Regions from separate parts of the Streptomyces sp. SDT5-1 genome, predicted to be linked through region 2. Evidence: riboswitches for the same ligand, from Rfam matches in the RefSeq annotation. Region 2 holds a riboswitch; each other region holds the start of a gene.
The links. Region 2 has a riboswitch for cyclic di-AMP ahead of ACTWJ8_RS23545 (NlpC/P60 family protein). Riboswitches for the same ligand answer to the same signal wherever they lie in the genome.
Positions count from the first base shown of each region.

Region 1 (5,685 bases), 1.3 Mb from region 2:
ACACCGGGGCCCGCGGCCAGGGAGTGGGCCACGAGGACGTGCAGGCACTTCACACGGTCGGGCATGCCACCGGCGCTCGGAAAGCCCTCCAGGACCTCGATGGCGTCGCGGCGCGCGATGTAGTCCTCGTGCGCGGCACGGTACTGACGAGCCAGCTCCGGGTCCTCCTTGAGCCGCTCCGTCATCTCCTTCATCACGCCGTTCGCCTCGAGCGTGCCGATCGCCGACGCCGCCCGCGGACACGTCAGGTAGTACGTCGTCGGGAAGGGCGTGCCGTCCTCCAGACGCGGCGCCGTCTCGACCACGTCCGGGTTGCCGCAGGGGCAGCGGTGCGCGATGGCGCGCAGGCCGCGCGGCGGGCGGCCCAGCTGCTCCTTGAACGCGTGGATGTCGGCGTCCGTGGGCGCGGTGGGCTCGGTCTGCGGCGGGGGGGTTTCCATCGCTCGGGTGTTTCCTTCGGTCTTCGTCAGTTGTCCGCCTGGTCGGCCTTGTCGACGCCGTCCCAGACGTTGGAGTACCAGGGGCGGTCCTCGGTCTCCTGCTGCGCGCGGTCGCGCTCGACGGTCCGCGCGTCGGGCACCACGTACCCGGTCTCGCCCGGCATCACCATGTGCAGGCGCTCGCGGATGCGCTGCTCGGCGTACGCGTCGTCCTGCCAGCGCGCCTTCTCGTCGCGCAGCCGGTCGACGCGCTGCTTGGCCTCCTGCTGCTGGCGCTGGAGGTCCTCGATCTCGCCGCGCTGGGAGACGTACTGCCTTATGGGGTAGGCCAGGGCGACCACCAGCGTGCACAGGACGAGGGCGAGGAGCGCCGCGCGTCCCGTGAGGCGGGAGCGGCGGGCCTGCCGCTTGTTCTGCGAGCGGTAGACGCGCTCCGCGGTCTGTTCGCCCAGGATCCGCAGGCGGGTGGCCGTGGAGAAGCGATCTCTGGAGTCCCTGTCTCGGACCTTTCCGGGCATCGCCTGCTCCCGCCTCCCCGTCGCCGCTCACGTACGTACGTCCCCGCACACGGTACGGGACCGAGTGCGGGGACGTACGGAACTACAGCCTCAGTGAGGCTCAGCCCTTGAAGCGGGGGAACGCCGAGCGACCGGCGTAGACCGCCGCGTCGTCGAGGATCTCCTCGATGCGCAGGAGCTGGTTGTACTTGGCGACGCGCTCGGAGCGGGCCGGGGCGCCGGTCTTGATCTGGCCGCAGTTCGTGGCGACGGCCAGGTCGGCGATGGTGACGTCCTCGGTCTCGCCGGAGCGGTGGGACATCATGCACTTGAAGCCGTTGCGCTGGGCCAGCTCCACGGCGTCCAGGGTCTCGGTCAGCGAACCGATCTGGTTCACCTTCACGAGCAGGGCGTTCGCCGAGTTCTCCTCGATGCCGCGGGCCAGGCGCTCAGGGTTGGTGACGAACAGGTCGTCGCCGACGAGCTGCACCTTGTCGCCGAGCTTCTCGGTGATGACGTTCCAGCCGGCCCAGTCGTCCTCGAACAGCGGGTCCTCGATGGAGACGAGCGGGTAGGCCGCCACGAGCTCCTCGTAGTACTCCGTCATCTCGGCGGCGGAGCGCTCCTTGCCCTCGAACTGGTACTTGCCGTCCTTGTAGAACTCGGAGGCGGCGACGTCGAGGGCGAGGGCGATCTGCTGGCCGGGAACGTAGCCGGCCTCCTTGATGGCCTCGAGGATCAGGTCGAGGGCCTCACGGTTCGAGCCGAGGTTCGGGGCGAAGCCGCCCTCGTCGCCGAGGCCGGTGGCCAGGCCCTTGCTCTTCAGGACCTTCTTCAGCGTGTGGTAGACCTCGGCGCCCCAGCGCAGGGCCTCGGAGAAGGACTCCGCGCCGATCGGGGCGATCATGAACTCCTGGATGTCGACGTTGGAGTCCGCGTGGGATCCGCCGTTCAGGATGTTCATCATCGGGACCGGCAGCAGGTGCGCGTTCGGACCGCCGAGGTAGCGGAAGAGCGGCAGGTCGCTGGCCTCGGAGGCGGCGTGGGCGACGGCGAGCGAGACACCGAGGATGGCGTTGGCGCCGAGCGAGCCCTTGTTGTCGGTCGCGTCCAGGTCGAACATGGCCTGGTCGATCAGGCGCTGCTCGGTGGCGTCGTAGCCGACGAGCTCCGGGCCGATCTGCTCGATGACGGCGAGGACGGCCTTCTCGACGCCCTTGCCCTGGTAACGGTTCGGGTCACCGTCGCGGAGTTCGATGGCCTCGAAGGCGCCGGTGGAGGCGCCGGACGGAACGGCAGCACGGCCGGTGCTGCCGTCGTCGAGGCCGACCTCGACCTCGACCGTGGGATTGCCTCGGGAGTCCAGGATTTCCCGGGCTACGACGACGTCGATGGACGGCACGAGCATCTCCTTCTGGGATGTGACGGGCGGTGCGGGCGGCTGCATGGATCCGTGGTCCCGCACCCCTGAGCGTAACCGGCTCGCGGGCATCGGCCATCCGAACGCCCGTCTCGTGGACAACGCCGATAGCGAAATGTTTCTTAACGGAACAAAAACAGCGACCTCCGGCCCGGCTGAGCGGGACGGAGGTCGCCGGAGTGAGCGGCCCGTGGGGACGGGGAGGGCGGCCGGGCTCGGCGTCCGCCGATGCCGAGTCCGTGCCTGCGGTCCTTCCGGACCTGACGCTTAGCTGAGGTGCAGCTGCTGACCCGGGTAGATCAGGTTGGCGTCCTTGACGATGTCGTTGTTCTTCTCGAACAGCTTCTGCCAGGTCGTGCCGTGCGCCTCGGCGATCTTGCTGAGGGTGTCGCCGGACTTGACCTTGTACTCGCCGTCGCCCTTCTCGACCTTGTTGCCGGTCGGGGTGGTGACGGTGTCCTGCTTCGGAGCGGCCTGCTGCTTGGGGGCCTCCTGCTTCGGGGCCTGCTGCTGCGGCTGCTGACGCTGCTCGGAGCGGTCCGCGCGCTGCTGGGTCTCCTGCTTCGGGGCCTCCTGCTGCTGCGAGGAGGACGAGTCGGCGGAGGCGCCGTCGTACGAGGCGGAGGACAGGCCGGTGCCGCAGTTCGGCCAGGCGCCCTTGCCCTGGGAGGCGAGAACCTTCTCGCCGATGGCTATCTGCTGCGCCTTGGAGGCCTTGTCGGCGGTGGACGCGTACTGGTCGCCGCCGTAGGCGGACCAGGTGGAGGCGGAGAACTGCAGGCCGCCGTAGAAACCGTTGCCGGTGTTGATCGACCAGTTGCCACCGGACTCGCACTGCGCGACCTGGTCCCACTCGGACGAGGTGGCGGCGGAGGCGGACGTGGCGCCCATCAGCGGCACGGCGACCGCGGCGGCGGCGACACCGCCGAGCGTGGCGACGCGGACGGCCTTGGACGGGCGGCGGTGCTTGTTCTTGCCGGAAAACAGCATGGAGGTATCCCCTCACCGACGCCTGCGAGGTGAGCTGTCGGGTTCGGGCCAGTGAGTGCCCGGCAGCGGCATCCTTGTGCGCTGCTTCACCCCAAGCCCGTCCGGTCTCCCGGAAGGGCGCTTACCTGGGTCCCCCGCTCCTGCCTACGGCGCTGACGCGTCGACTGTTCCCGTACGGACGCTGGCAGGATTCGGCGTGACATCCGTCGGGGCCCGCTGAAGCGAGCGGTCACGACCGTAAGCAGTCGATCCGTCCGATTTCAAAGTTGATCAGGGGCTTTGAGACCCATGTCTCACTCGACCAACATCGGACAAAGCCCCCTCAACTACCCCCGAAAACCTTCACTGTTTGTCCGAACCGTCTCCAAGATCCAGGCTCTGACCAGGAAGGATGAGATCGGGGTCGGAGCCCACCGTCTCCTTGTTCCGCTCGTAGAGCGCGTCCCAGCCGCCGTGCACGTCCTCGGCCTTCGCGATGTCCCAGAGGTTGTCGCCGGCGCGGACCGTGTACGCGTCGCCGTCGCGCTTGCTCTCGCGCGAGGCGTGACGACCCTCACTCGCGCGGGAGTCCGCCTCGTCGTCGGACGCGCGGTCGCCGCGGTGCCGACCGGAGGAGGCGTCGGGGCTCTCCGTGGCAGAAGGCGCGTGGGACTTGTCACTTGAGGAGGCGGCGGACTCCGTCGGCTCCGGCGACTCCGGCTCCGACGACTCCGGCGAGGCGCTCTCCTTCTCCTTGTTACCGGAGGTATCGCCCGAGTCGTCGCTCGCGGTCTCGTCCGCGCTGTCACTGGGCGAAGGACTGGCCGACGCACCCTTGCCGGCATCCGCCTCGTCGCCGGCGCCGCTGTCGCCCTCGCTCCCCTCGTCGTCCCCGCTGTCGGCCGACTGCGAGGGAGACGGGGACGCGGTGACACCCGGATCGATGTCCGCCGAGTCGTCGTCCTTGGTGAGGTCCGCGGTGAGCGAGCACATCGGCCAGGCGCTCGGACCCTTGTCCTCGAGGACCTTCTCGGCCACGGCTATCTGCTGCGAACGGCTGGCCTGGTCGGCACGCGGGGCGTAGGCGAGCCCCCCGTACTCCTCCCATCTCTCCTGCGTGAACTGGAGACCGCCGTAGTAGCCGTTCCCGGCGTCCAGGCTCCACTGGCCGCCGCTCTCGCACTCCGCGAGCTTGTCCCACGCCTGCGTGGTCGCGGCGCTCGCGCCACTGGCGGCGAACAGCGGGATCGCGATGGCGCTGCCGGTGACTCCGGCGGCGACGACGAGAGCAGGGGCCTGACGGGGGCGACGGTGTCGACCGTTCCCGGAGAGCATGCGTTTGCCTTTCGCGAGACTGATGCTGCTACGCGCGACGGGTGGTGCAAGTGGTGCGGGTTGTGCATGTGTCGCGATGATCCGTGAACGTAGCGGCACTCGAACACCTGTCACAAGTCGATGCAGCGTAGATCACGTGAAAGTCACAGTCTTGACGGGGCGTCAGTTCGCGACCTTTCCGAAGTCCGCGAACTGCCCGACGAATCCGTACAGTTCGCTGCAATCCAGACGCACGCCGGTGACAACGCGAAGGGGAGGCGGAACGGGAGGCCTGTAGACCGGTTCGCCTCGCACGTCCGCGTGGAGCACCGCCATGACCGCAGGCCATGCGCCCTTCTTCCACCAGGACAGCTGGCGCTCCCTGATCGCGTTCGCCGGGCCCCAAGCGGCCGGGAGATCCTTCCAGCTCAGCCCGTGCCGCAGCCGGTGCAGCATTCCGTTGAACTGCCCGCGGATGTCGTACTTGCTGGTGAAGTGCCGCTTGGTGAAAAAGGGGCCGAGCGCCGCGAGCACGCTCCCCCATTCCTCGTCCGTGGGGTCGGGCGGCACCAACATGCCGGTCTCCTCGTGCCACTCGGTGACCGGGCACCTGACCCCCGCCTTGTAGAGAACTTCACGCGTCCCGCAGTGAACTTGGACGTCGAACGCCTCGAACAATGCACGCACCTGTTCAGGACTCAGGCCAGGCACGCAGGCCGCACCGGACCGGATGGCGTCGAGCAGGTCGTCACGCCGCGCGTCATCGGCCTCCCGGCCGGCGAGCCACTCCGCCGCCACCGCCCGTTGGCGACGCAGATCTTCGGCTTCCTCGCGCATGCGCTCGGCAGCGGCGTGCAGTACGGCCGGAGCGATCCCGGCCGCGACGTACGCCGGCGCCCCGCGCAGAAGCTCCTCGTGGCGCGCGACCGCCCGGTCGATCTCCCGCACCCGCCGTTCGTACCGCGAGGGGTCGCCGGGCGCCGCCGCGTGCCGCTGCCGAACCACGTCGGCCGCCAGGAGTTCGTGGCCGTCGAGCAGCCCGAAC
Region 1 covers NZ_CM125963.1:3,764,924-3,770,608, forward strand. The annotation lists gene ACTWJ8_RS17445 (DUF501 domain-containing protein) at 1-440, opposite strand, end outside; gene ACTWJ8_RS17450 (FtsB family cell division protein) at 467-958, opposite strand; gene eno (phosphopyruvate hydratase) at 1,059-2,339, opposite strand; gene ACTWJ8_RS17460 (transglycosylase family protein) at 2,625-3,347, opposite strand; cyclic di-AMP (ydaO/yuaA leader) riboswitch at 3,352-3,509, opposite strand; gene ACTWJ8_RS17465 (transglycosylase family protein) at 3,690-4,661, opposite strand; gene ACTWJ8_RS17470 (recombinase family protein) at 4,824-5,685, opposite strand, start outside.
Region 1: it holds a riboswitch for cyclic di-AMP, as region 2 does, so the genes downstream of both, ACTWJ8_RS17460 (transglycosylase family protein) here and ACTWJ8_RS23545 (NlpC/P60 family protein) in region 2, are expected to answer to the same signal.

Region 2 (5,685 bases):
TGTGGCCCCGACTGCTCGACGCGCTGGAGACCCACACCGACCGGTGAGACGACGGATCGCGGTGAAGGACCGGCGGGCTCACGCCACCCGCGTGGCGCCCGCGAAGGGCATTTCGTCGATCGGGGCGACGCGGACCGGGGCGCTCGGGTTCGGGGCGTGGATCATCTTGCCGCCGCCGATGTAGAGGCCCACGTGGCTGATCGAGGAGTAGAAGAAGACCAGGTCGCCGGGTTGCAGCTGGGACCTGGGGACGCGGCGGCCCGCGTCGATCTGGCTGTACGTGGTCCGGGGGATGGAGACGCCGGCCGCCTTGTACGCGGCCTGCGTGAGGCCCGAGCAGTCGAAGGCGGAGGGCCCCGTGGCGCCCCAGACGTAGGGCTTGCCGAGCGCGCCGTACGCGAAGGAGATCGCGGCCTGGGCGCGGGAGTTGGGGGCTTGAGCGAGGTCGGAGCGTTCGGCCGAGCGTGAGGCGTGCTCGCTCTGCGGTGCCGTGTCGCGTTCCGACGGGGTGAGGCGGGCGAGGAGGCGGCGGGCCTCCTCGAGTTTTCGCTTCACCTTCTTCTTGGCGTCCTCCAGCTCCGCCTTCTTCGCGCGCATCCCGTCGAGCGTGTCCTCGGCGTCGGCGCGCAGCTGGTCGATCTCGCGCAGTTCGTCCCGGACCCGGCCGACGGCGGCGGCCTGCCGCGCGCCGAGCCGCTCGGTGGCGGACGCCCTGTCGAGGTAAGTGTCGGGGGAGGAGGAGAGGAGGAGCTGGAGGGACGGGTCGAGGCCGCCGGTGCGGTACTCGGACGCGGCCACCGAGCCCAGCTTCGCGCGCTGCGCGTTGAGCGCCTCCGTGCGCCGCGACGCCTCGTCCTGGAGGGCGTCCACCTTCTTCCGCGCCCCGTCCGCCTGCTCCTTCGCGCCGTTGTACTTCTGGGTGGCGACCTCGGCCTCCTGGTAGAGCCGGTCGACCTTCGCACGCACCTGCTCGGGGCTGAGCCGTGGCTCCGCGTGCGCCGCGCCGCCGTCGAACGCGGTGGCGGTGGCCGCGGAGGCGAGGGCGAGGGTGGCCGCGGTGCGGGCCGTGCCGCCGCTGAGCGGGCGCGGACGGGGCTTGCGGTGTGCTGCCGGCACGAGGTCCTCCTTGGGCGGCCGGCCGAGTCGTACGGCCGCCTGTCGCGCGTCCGGCGGCGGCCCGCACAGGGGGAGCGGGTCGCCGCCGGACCTTTCTCGGCGGTGGTGTCCGACTGCCGCCCCTGGCCCGGGCGGCGGTGGGGAGCCGGTCACCTGAGGAAGGACGCTAAACCTCGGCGTAACGGGTTGGTGACGGATTGTTCGCAACTGGTCCGATTGTTGCGGATGATGATGGAGAGTGACCACAAGAGGGACGAGTCGGTGCCAAAGGGGTGCCCGTCGGAGGCCGCGGCTGCCCCGTTAGGCTCCGGGCCATGGACGTACTCATCCACCTCTTCGTCGGCCTGCACATCATCGGCATCGCCTCGCTGCTCGGCGGCTTCCTCACGCAGATGTCGGCGATGAAGGAGGGCGCGGCCCGCTTCAACAAGGCGATGCTGCACGGCGCCCTGACCATGCTGGTGACCGGCGTCGCCCTGGTCGGTCTCAACCAGGCGGACGGCAGCACCGTCAACAACATCAAGATCGGCGTGAAGCTCGCGATCCTGATCGTGATCCTCGGCATCGTCTATGTGAAGCGGGATGAGGAGAAGGCGGAGAAGGGCCTGTTCATCACGGTCGGCGCGCTCACCGTCGCCAACATCTTCATCGCGGTGCTCTGGACCTGAGCCACCGCGCACGTACGAAGGGCCCGGCAATCGCCGGGCCCTTTCGCGTACGGACGTCAGGCCGGCCGGACCACGCTGTGGATCGACGACGTGCCGTCGTAGTAGATCGACTCCTCGCGCACGACCGCGCCCGGCTTCGGCGCGTGGATCATCATGCCGTCGCCGAGGTAGAGGCCCACGTGGCTGATGTCGTCGTAGAAGAACACCAGGTCACCGGGTTGGATGTCGGAGAGCGGTACCGTCGTGCCGATCTCGACCTGGTCCCAGGTCGTCCGCGGCAGCGAGATCCCCGCCGACTTCCACGCGGCCTGCGTGAGCCCCGAGCAGTCGTACGAGTCCGGGCCCGTGGCACCCCACACGTACGGCTTGCCCTCCTGCGCCTTGGCGAACGCCAGCGCCTGCGCGGCCTTCGTGGCGTACGAGCCGTCGGACGAGGACCCGGAACCCGAGGACGAGCCGGAGGAGGAGCCCGAGGACTGCTCCTGCTCGCGCGCCTCCTCGGCCGCCTTCCGCTTCGCCTCCTCCGCGGCCTTCTGCTCGGCGGCCAGCTCGGCGGCCTTCTTGCGGGCCGCCTCCTCCTTCGCCTTCTCGATCGCGGCGAGCCGCGCCTTCTCCTCCGCGGTCAGTTTGGACAGCAGCTGCCGCGCGTCGGAGAGCTTCGTCTGCACGGTCTCCTTCGTGGACCGCAGCTCGGCCTGCGAATCGGTGAGGTCCTCGAGGCTCGACTGCGCCTCGGTGCGCTTCTTCGCCGTCTCGCGCGTCTGCTTCTGATAGTCGTCGATCGACTTCTTCTGCTCGTCGGTCAGCCGGTTCATCAGCTGGCGCTGCGAGAAGTAGTCCTCGGGGTCGTCCGCGAGGAACATCGTCGCCGTGTCGCTGACCCCGCCCGAGCGGTACTGCTCGGCGGCGTACCTGCCGAGCTTCTGGCGGGCCTCGTTCATCTGGTCGGTGCGCCGCGCGACGTCGTCGAGGAGCCGGTCGACCTGCTGCTTCTTGGCGGCGGTCCGCTCCTTGGCGCCGTTGTACTTCTGCGTGGCGACCTCGGCCTGCCGGTACAGGGTGTCGACCTGCTTCTTGACCTCTTCGAGGCGCGGCTTCGACGACGGCTGCTCGGGCGCGGCCTGCGCCGTCTGGGAGAGCAGCGCCACGGAGGTGAGCGCGGCGGTCGTGATGCCGACCGCCGGGGTCGTTCTGAGGCCGCCGGTCATCCGGGACCGGCTGCGGGGCTTGCGGTGCGACGCCACGGCAGGCGACTCCTTCCGTCGTCCGCCTACCGGGTTAGCTGTCGGGTTCGGGCGTGGTGCGTGGAAGGTTGCCCTACGGTCGACCACCCCGTGCTGCCGGGCGGTGCGACCGATTCACCCCAAGGTCGGTTGGGTCCCCGGTTCCCTGCCTCTCGGCGTACGGGACTCGGCGGGGGCTGCCCGTTCGCCGCGACGTCCGCGGGCGGGGGGACGGGCTGCCCGGCTGCACCGTAGCCAACTCGTGTGGCTGCTGTGAAGGTTGATGTTCGATATGCCCGATACATTTTCGTGATCTGCGCCGCTCGGTTTCGGTGAGGTTCCGAAGGGAGCCGCGGGTTGTCAGTGGGGCGGCCTAGACTCGTAGAGCGATGAGCAGCCTCTTTGACGACAGCTTCCTGACCGGCCTCCAGAAGGGCGCGCCCGGCTCCCCGAGCGGTGAGCAGGAGCCTCCGCCGCCGCCCCCGGACCCCGAGTACGACGACGGGGCCCCGGAGCCGATGCCGGACGGGCTGTTCGGCGCGCCTTCCGAGCGGGACGCGTACTACCGGGACGGTGCCCCGCGCCCGGTCCTCGACTCGGCGACCCTCCTGGAGGGGCTGAACGAGAACCAGCAGGCGGCCGTGGTGCACGGCGGCACCCCGCTGCTCATCGTCGCGGGCGCCGGATCCGGCAAGACCCGCGTCCTCACGCACCGCATCGCGTACCTGCTCGCCGAGCGCGGCGTGCACCCCGGCCAGATCCTCGCGATCACGTTCACGAACAAGGCCGCGGGCGAGATGAAGGAGCGCGTCGAGGACCTGGTGGGCCCGCGGGCGAACGCGATGTGGGTCTCCACCTTCCACAGCGCCTGCGTCCGCATCCTGCGCCGCGAGTCGAAGAAGCTCGGCTTCACGTCCTCCTTCTCGATCTACGACGCCGCCGACAGCAAGCGGCTCATGGCGCTCGTCTGCCGCGACCTGGACCTCGACCCGAAGAAGTTCCCGCCGAAGTCCTTCAGCGCCAAGATCAGCAACCTCAAGAACGAGCTGATCGACGAGGAGGACTTCGCCGCGACGGCCGCCGACGGCTTCGAGAAGACCCTCGCCCAGGCCTACGCGATGTACCAGGCCCGCCTGCGCGAGGCGAACGCGCTGGACTTCGACGACCTGATCATGACGACGGTGAACCTGCTGCGCGCGTTCCCCGACGTCGCCGAGCACTACCGCCGCCGCTTCCGCCACGTCCTCGTCGACGAGTACCAGGACACGAACCACGCGCAGTACGCCCTGGTGCGCGAGCTCGTCGGCCCCACCGAGGGAGAGGACGCCGACCCGGCCGAGCTGTGCGTCGTCGGTGACGCGGACCAGTCGATCTACGCGTTCCGCGGCGCCACGATCCGCAACATCCTCGACTTCGAGGACGACTACCCGAACGCGAAGACGATCCTCCTGGAGCAGAACTACCGCTCCACGCAGACGATCCTCAGCGCGGCGAACGCGGTGATCGAGCGCAACGAGTCGCGCCGCCCCAAGAACCTGTGGACGAACGAGGGGCCCGGAGCCCAGATCACGGGCTACGTCGCGGACACCGAGCACGACGAGGCGCAGTTCATCGCCGACGAGATCGACCGCCTCACCGACGCGGGCGACGCGCAGGCCGGCGACGTCGCGGTCTTCTACCGGACGAACGCGCAGTCCCGTGTCTTCGAAGAGATCTTCATCCGCACCGGACTGCCCTACAAGGTCGTCGGCGGCGTCCGCTTCTACGAGCGCAAGGAGGTCAGGGACGTCCTGGCCTACCTGCGCGTCCTCTCCAACCCCGAGGACTCCGTCCCGCTGCGCCGCATCCTGAACGTGCCGAAGCGTGGCATCGGCGACCGCGCCGAAGCGATGATCGACGCCCTCTCCCAGCGCGAGAAGATCTCCTTCCCGCAGGCGCTGCGCCGCGTCGACGAGGCGTACGGCATGGCGGCCCGCTCGGCGAACGCCGTGAAGCGGTTCAACACGCTGATGGAGGACCTCCGCACGATCGTCGAGTCCGGCGCGGGCCCCGCGACGATCCTGGAGGCCGTCCTGGAGCGCACCGGCTATCTCGCCGAACTCCAGGCCTCCACCGACCCGCAGGACGAGACCCGTATCGAGAACCTTCAGGAACTCGCCGCCGTGGCCCTGGAGTTCGAGCAGGAGGCGGGCGAGGAGGGCGAGTCAGAGACGGGCGGCGGCGGACTCTCGGACTTCCTGGAGCGCGTCGCCCTCGTCGCCGACTCCGACCAGATCCCGGACGAGGAGGAGGACGGCGGCGGCGTCATCACGCTGATGACCCTGCACACCGCCAAGGGCCTCGAGTTCCCCGTCGTCTTCCTGACCGGCCTGGAGGACGGCGTGTTCCCGCACATGCGCTCCCTCGGCCAGACCAAGGAGCTGGAGGAGGAGCGCCGCCTCGCGTACGTGGGCATCACGCGCGCCCGGCAGCGCCTCTACCTGACGCGCGCCTCCATGCGCAGCGCCTGGGGCCAGCCCTCGTACAACCCGCCGTCCCGGTTCCTCGAGGAGATCCCGGCCGCGCACCTGGACTGGAAGCGCACCGGCCCCTCGACGCCCGCGGCGTCCACCAAGAGCATCGGCGGCGGCATCGCGGCCTCGCTGTCGTCCTCGCGCTCCCGCACGGGTTCGACGCCG
Region 2 covers NZ_CM125963.1:5,072,960-5,078,644, forward strand. The annotation lists gene ACTWJ8_RS23530 (alpha/beta fold hydrolase) at 1-47, shown strand, start outside; gene ACTWJ8_RS23535 (C40 family peptidase) at 79-1,116, opposite strand; gene ACTWJ8_RS23540 (hypothetical protein) at 1,431-1,784, shown strand; gene ACTWJ8_RS23545 (NlpC/P60 family protein) at 1,841-3,028, opposite strand; cyclic di-AMP (ydaO/yuaA leader) riboswitch at 3,037-3,210, opposite strand; gene pcrA (DNA helicase PcrA) at 3,397-5,685, shown strand, end outside.

Region 3 (5,685 bases), 1.1 Mb from region 2:
TGCTCGCGCGCGTGCTGCACCGCGAGGGAGGCCTCGGTGGGTTCGATGTCGAACTCCAGGCGGACGACGCCGTCCTCGAAACTGCGCTTCTGCGTGTATCCGGCGTCCCGGAACACCTTGATCATCTTGGTGTTGGCGGGGAGCACCTCGGCGGCGAAGCGGCGGATGCCGCGCTCCCGCGCGACGGCCGCGATGTGCTCCAGGAGGGCGGAGGCGACGCCGCGGCCCTGGTGGGCGTCCTGCACGAGGAAGGCGACCTCCGCCTCGTCGGCGGGCGCGGTCGCGGGCATGCCGTGCTCGTTGATCCGGTCGTAGCGCACCGTGGCGATGAACTCGCCGCCCACGGTCGCGGCGAGGCCGACCCGGTCCACGTAGTCGTGATGGGTGAAGCGGTGCACGTCCTTGGCGGACAGCCGCGGGTAGGGCGCGAAGAACCGGTAGTACTTCGACTCGTCCGAGACCTGTTCGTAGAAACTGGTCAGGTGCTCGGCGTCCGCGGTGGTGATGGGCCTGATCCGCGCGGTGCCGCCGTCGCGCAGCACTACGTCGGCCTCCCAGTGGGCGGGGTACGCATGGCGGTCCGACGGAGTCTCCATGTCGCAAGAGTAGGGCCGGCCACCGACAGAAGGCGTCCCGTCGTACGGGTCGCGGCCGGTACGCCCGGAAGGCACTCTATGGAGGACCGAAGGGCTGTGCGGGCGAGGACCTGGGTCCGCGTCACGCACCGCCCCCGATATGGAACACTGGTCTAGACAACCGTGAGTCACCTGAAGGGCAGCATCACATGGCTGAGCGCCGCGTCAACGTCGGCTGGGCCGAGGGCCTCCACGCCCGCCCCGCTTCCATCTTCGTCCGCGCTGCCACGGCGGCCGGCGTTCCCGTGACGATCGCCAAGGCCGACGGCAACCCCGTCAACGCCGCCTCCATGCTGGCCGTGCTCGGCCTGGGCGCGCAGGGCGGCGAGGAGATCGTGCTGGCCTCCGACGCCGAGGGCGCGGACGCCGCGCTCGACCGGCTGGCGAAGCTGGTCGCCGAGGGCCTCGAGGAGCTTCCCGAGACCGTCTGACGCACAGACGAAGCAGTACGGCAGAGCCGCGCGTCCCCTTTGGGGCGCGCGGCTTTTTCGTTCCCGGAAATACGGCACGAATTCCGCGGCACGCAGCACGAATTGCGCGGCGCGCAGCGCGGATTACGCGACAGGAATTCACGCAAGCCCGTCCGGCCATTTCAGCCGTTTCGGCGCGCGCCGAGAATTGCGCACTTCTTTGTATACGGCGCCGTTGTTAAAGCTGGTGCCCCACCGTGTTGACTGCGTGTTGCGAACTCCTCACACGCTCTCCCGCGCGCGGGACGCGCAGGCGGTGGGCGGCCGCGGCGCGCTCGGTGTGCAGGGTCGCCAGGGCGCGGGCGCGCTCGACGTCGCCGCGCGCCACCGCGTCCACGATGGCGCCGTGCTCGGCCCAGGACTCGACCGGGCGGGCGGGGCTCTCCACGGCGTACATCCAGGCGATCTTGTGGCGGAGCTGGGTGAGCAGGGTGATCAGGCCGGGGCTGCCGGACGCCTGGGTGAGCGTCTCGTGGAACCAGCCGCCCAGGGAGCGCAGATCCTCGCCCTGACCTCGCCTCGCGCGCTCCTGACCCAGCCTCACGAGCCCGCGCAGCACCTTGAGGTGGGCCTCCGAGCGGCGCTGTGCGGCGCGGGCCGCGGCCATCGGTTCGAGCAGCATCCGGATCTCCAGGAGGTCGGCCGCCTCCCGCTCGGTGGGCTCGGCCACGCACGCGCCCGCGTGCCTGCGCGTGACGACGAACCCCTCCGCCTCCAGGGTGCGCAGCGCCTCGCGGACGGGCACGCGCGAGACCCCGTAGCGACGCGCGAGCAGCTCTTCGGTGAGCCGCGCGCCGCGCTCGTAGACCCCGGCGACGATGTCGTCGCGGATCGCCGTGCATACCGAGTGCGCGGGAATGCGCATGGTTCGACCTCCGCCTTGATCCCCGCGAAACGCGGTCGAATGACGCCCGTGCAAGCGCGCATGACACGCGGCCGGAGCACTTGTCCTTCGACTCTATTCCACCGTGCTTGAATTTCCGACGAGGGGACGGAATCCGGGGATATTTTTTGGACAGCCGATATCTGCGGACACGCGAAAGCCCCGGCTCGGTGAGCCGGGGCTTTCGTCGGACGCGCCGTGGGTCGGGCCGGGTCAGACGTTCACGCCGTGCTGACGCAGGTACGCGACCGGGTCGATGTCCGAGCCGTAGTCGGGGCTGGTGCGGGCCTCGAAGTGGAGGTGCGGGCCCGTCACGTTGCCGGTGGCGCCGGAGAGGCCGATCTGCTGGCCGGGGGTGACGTGCTGGCCGACGGAGACGCCGATCGAGGACATGTGACCGTACTGGGTGTATGTACCGTCATTCATCTTGATCACGACGTTGTTGCCGTAGGCGCCGCCCCAGCCGGCCTCGACGACGGTGCCCATGCCGACGGCGTGCACCGAGGTGCCGCTGGCGGCGTGGAAGTCGATGCCGGTGTGGCTGCCGGAGGACCACAGGCCGCTGCTGGCCTTGTAGGCGGTGGAGACGTACGAGCCGGATATCGGCGCCACGAAGCTGTTCAGGCGCTTGCGCTCGGCCTCACGGGCGGCGCGCTCCTTGGCCTCGCGGGCCTCGCGCTCCTTCTTGGCCTTTTCGGCGGCGCGCTTCTTGGCCTCCGCCTCGGCCTTGCGCTTGGCCTCCTCGGCCTTCTTCTTGGCCTCGGCCTCGGCCTTCGCCTTCTCGGCGGCCTTCTGCTGCGCGGTGGCCTGCGCGTCGATCTTGTCGGCGAGGGAGTCGCCGATGGCGATGGCCTGCGTCAGGCCGTCGTGCTCCGCGGCGGGTTCGGCGGCGAGGGCGGGGGCGGCGAGGCCCGCCACCACGCCCGTCGTGGTGAGTGCGGCGACGCCGGCGACCTGAGCGGTGGTGCGCGTCAGACGGCCGGGACGGCGGTGCTTCCCGGTGGCACGGGTGAACCCCATGAAGGTGCTGATCCTTTCCTTCCTTCTCGCCTACCGGGTTAGCTGACGGGTTCGGAGCAGGAAGGTCTCCTACGGGCCCCCTCCCCTCGCGGGAAGAGCGCCCGATTCACCCCAGGGACTTCGGTGGGTCCCCGGCTCCCCTGGCTCGCACCGTGGGGGACTCGGCGATGACTGTCCGGTGTCGCGGGTGCGACGTACGTCTGGCGGACAGCCGGAGGGAACGCTAAGCGGGGCCTCTTTGAATCAACAAACAGAACCCGGCTTTTGTAGTGCACGCCACAGGGCACGCAGGCAACCTCTACAACAATTCGGACATTTGTGAGCGTGTAGTGATTCCAGCTGATCGTGATCAACACCACGAAGCCCCGGCGGCCGCTGTCGGCGCCGGGGCTTCGTGGTGTGCCTCAGGAGGCGAACTCAGCTCGTGACCACGGTCACTTCACCGATGCCGAGCGCCTTGACCGGCTCCTCGATCTGCGCGGCGTCGCCCACCAGGACCGTCACGAGCCGGTCCGAGGGGAACGCGCTCACGACGGCCGCCGTGGCCTCCACGGTGCCGGTGGCCGCCAGCTGCCGGTACAGCTGCGCCTGGAAGTCGTCCGGCAGGTGCTGCTCGACCTGGTCCGCGAGCGTGCTCGCGACGGCCGCCGCCGTCTCGAACTTCAGCGGGGCGACGCCCACCAGGTTCTGCACGGCGGTGTCCCGTTCGGCGTCCGTGAGGCCCTCGGCCGCCAGCGTGCGCAGCACCTTCCACAGGTCGTCGAGCGCGGGCCCGGTGTTCGGCGTGTCCACCGAACCGCTGATGGCAAGCATCGCCGCGCCGCTGCCGTCGGGCGCGGAGCGCAGCACCTGGGCGAAGGACCGCACCCCGTAGGTGTAGCCCTTCTCCTCGCGCAGGACGCGGTCCAGGCGCGACGTGAGGGTGCCGCCCAGGCAGTACGTGCCGAGGACCTGCGCCGGCCACACGCGGTCGTGCTTGTCCGGGCCGACCCGGCCGATGAGGAGCTGCGTCTGCACGGCTCCGGGGCGGTCCACAATGACGACGCGGCCGGTGTCGTCGGCGACGACCGGCGGGACGGGGCGCGGCTCGGTGGTGTCGCCGGTCCAGGCGCCGAGCGTGTCGGCCAGGAGTGCGTCCAGGTCGATGCCCGTCAGGTCGCCCACGACGACGGCCGTGGCGGTGGCGGGGCGCACGTGCCGGTCGTAGAAGGCGCGCACGGCCGCCGCGTCGATGGCGGAGACGGTCTCCTCGGTGCCCTGCCGCGGGCGCGACACGCGCGCGTCGGCGGGGAAGAGCTGCCGGGAGAGCTCCTTGGCGGCGCGCCGGGCCGGGTTGGCGCTCTCGTGCGGGATCTCGTCCAGGCGGTTGCGCACCAGGCGCTCGATCTCGCTGTCGTCGAAGGCCGGGGCGCGCAGGGCGTCGGCCAGCAGGGCGAGGCCCTTGGAGAGGCGCGAGGCGGGCACTTCGAGGGAGGCCCTTACGCCGGGGTGGTCGGCGTGCGCGTCCATGGTGGCGCCGCAGCGCTCCAGTTCGGCGGCGAACTCCTCGGCGGAGTACTTGTCGGTGCCCTCGTTGAAGGCCCTCGCCATGATCGTGGCGACGCCGTCGAGGCCCTTCGGCTCGGCGTCCAGCGGCGCGTCCAGGTGCACCTCGACGGCGACGACCTGCTGGCCGGGGCGGTGGCAGCGGAGCACCGTCAGGCCGTTGGGGAGCGAGCCGCGCTCCGGGGCGGGGAACGCCCAGGGCTTGGGCTCACCCGCCTGCGGGCGGGGGTGGAAGTCCATGCTCGCGAGCTGCTCGGTCACTGGCCCGCCTCCTCGGTGTTCTCGTCGGTCTCGGCGGGGGCGGTGGGCTCGTACACGAGCACCGCGCGGTTGTCGGGGCGCAGGCGCTCCTTGGCGATCTCCTGGACCTCCTCGGCGGTCACGTCCAGGACGCGCCCCACGGCGGTCAGGGCGAGCTGCGGGTCGCCGAACAGGACGGCGTAGCGGCACAGCTCGTCGGCGCGGCCCGCGACCGTGCCCAGGCGGTCGAGCCACTCGCGCTCCAACTGGGCCTGCGCGCGCTCCATTTCCTCCGGGCTCGGGCCCTCCTCGGCGAACCGGGCGAGCTCCTCGTCCACGGCGGCCTCGATGACGGGGACCTCGACGTCTCCGGAGGTCTTCACGTCCAGCCAGCCGAGGGACGGCGCCCCGGCGAGGCGCAGCAGGCCGAAACCGGCCGCGACGGCGGTGCGGTCACGGCGTACGAGGCGGTTGTAGAGGCGGGACGACTCGCCGCCGCCCAGCACCGTGAGGGCGAGGTCGGCGGCGTCGCACGCGCGCGTGCCGTCGTGCGGGAGCCGGTAGGCCGACATCAGGGCGCGTGCGGGCACCTCCTCCTCGACGACAAGGCGCTGCTGCTCGCCGATGACGTCGGGCAGGGCGCCGTCGCGCGGGGCGGGCTTGCCGTCGTGGCCGGGGATGGTGCCGAAGTACTTCTCGACCCAGGCCAGCGTCTGCTCGGGGTCGATGTCGCCGACGATCGACAGGACCGCGTTGTTCGGCGCGTAGTACGTGCGGAAGAAGTTCCGCGCGTCCTCGAGGGTGGCCGCGTCCAGGTCGGCCATGGAGCCGATGGGTGTGTGGTGGTACGGGTGGCCCTCGGGGTACATGAGGGCGGTCAGCTTCTCGAACG
Region 3 covers NZ_CM125963.1:6,196,153-6,201,837, reverse strand. The annotation lists gene ACTWJ8_RS28570 (bifunctional acetate--CoA ligase family protein/GNAT family N-acetyltransferase) at 1-596, opposite strand, end outside; gene ACTWJ8_RS28565 (HPr family phosphocarrier protein) at 785-1,066, shown strand; gene ACTWJ8_RS28560 (GntR family transcriptional regulator) at 1,284-1,970, opposite strand; gene ACTWJ8_RS28555 (M23 family metallopeptidase) at 2,202-3,008, opposite strand; cyclic di-AMP (ydaO/yuaA leader) riboswitch at 3,022-3,185, opposite strand; gene ACTWJ8_RS28550 (M16 family metallopeptidase) at 3,426-4,793, opposite strand; gene ACTWJ8_RS28545 (M16 family metallopeptidase) at 4,811-5,685, opposite strand, start outside.
Region 3: it holds a riboswitch for cyclic di-AMP, as region 2 does, so the genes downstream of both, ACTWJ8_RS28555 (M23 family metallopeptidase) here and ACTWJ8_RS23545 (NlpC/P60 family protein) in region 2, are expected to answer to the same signal.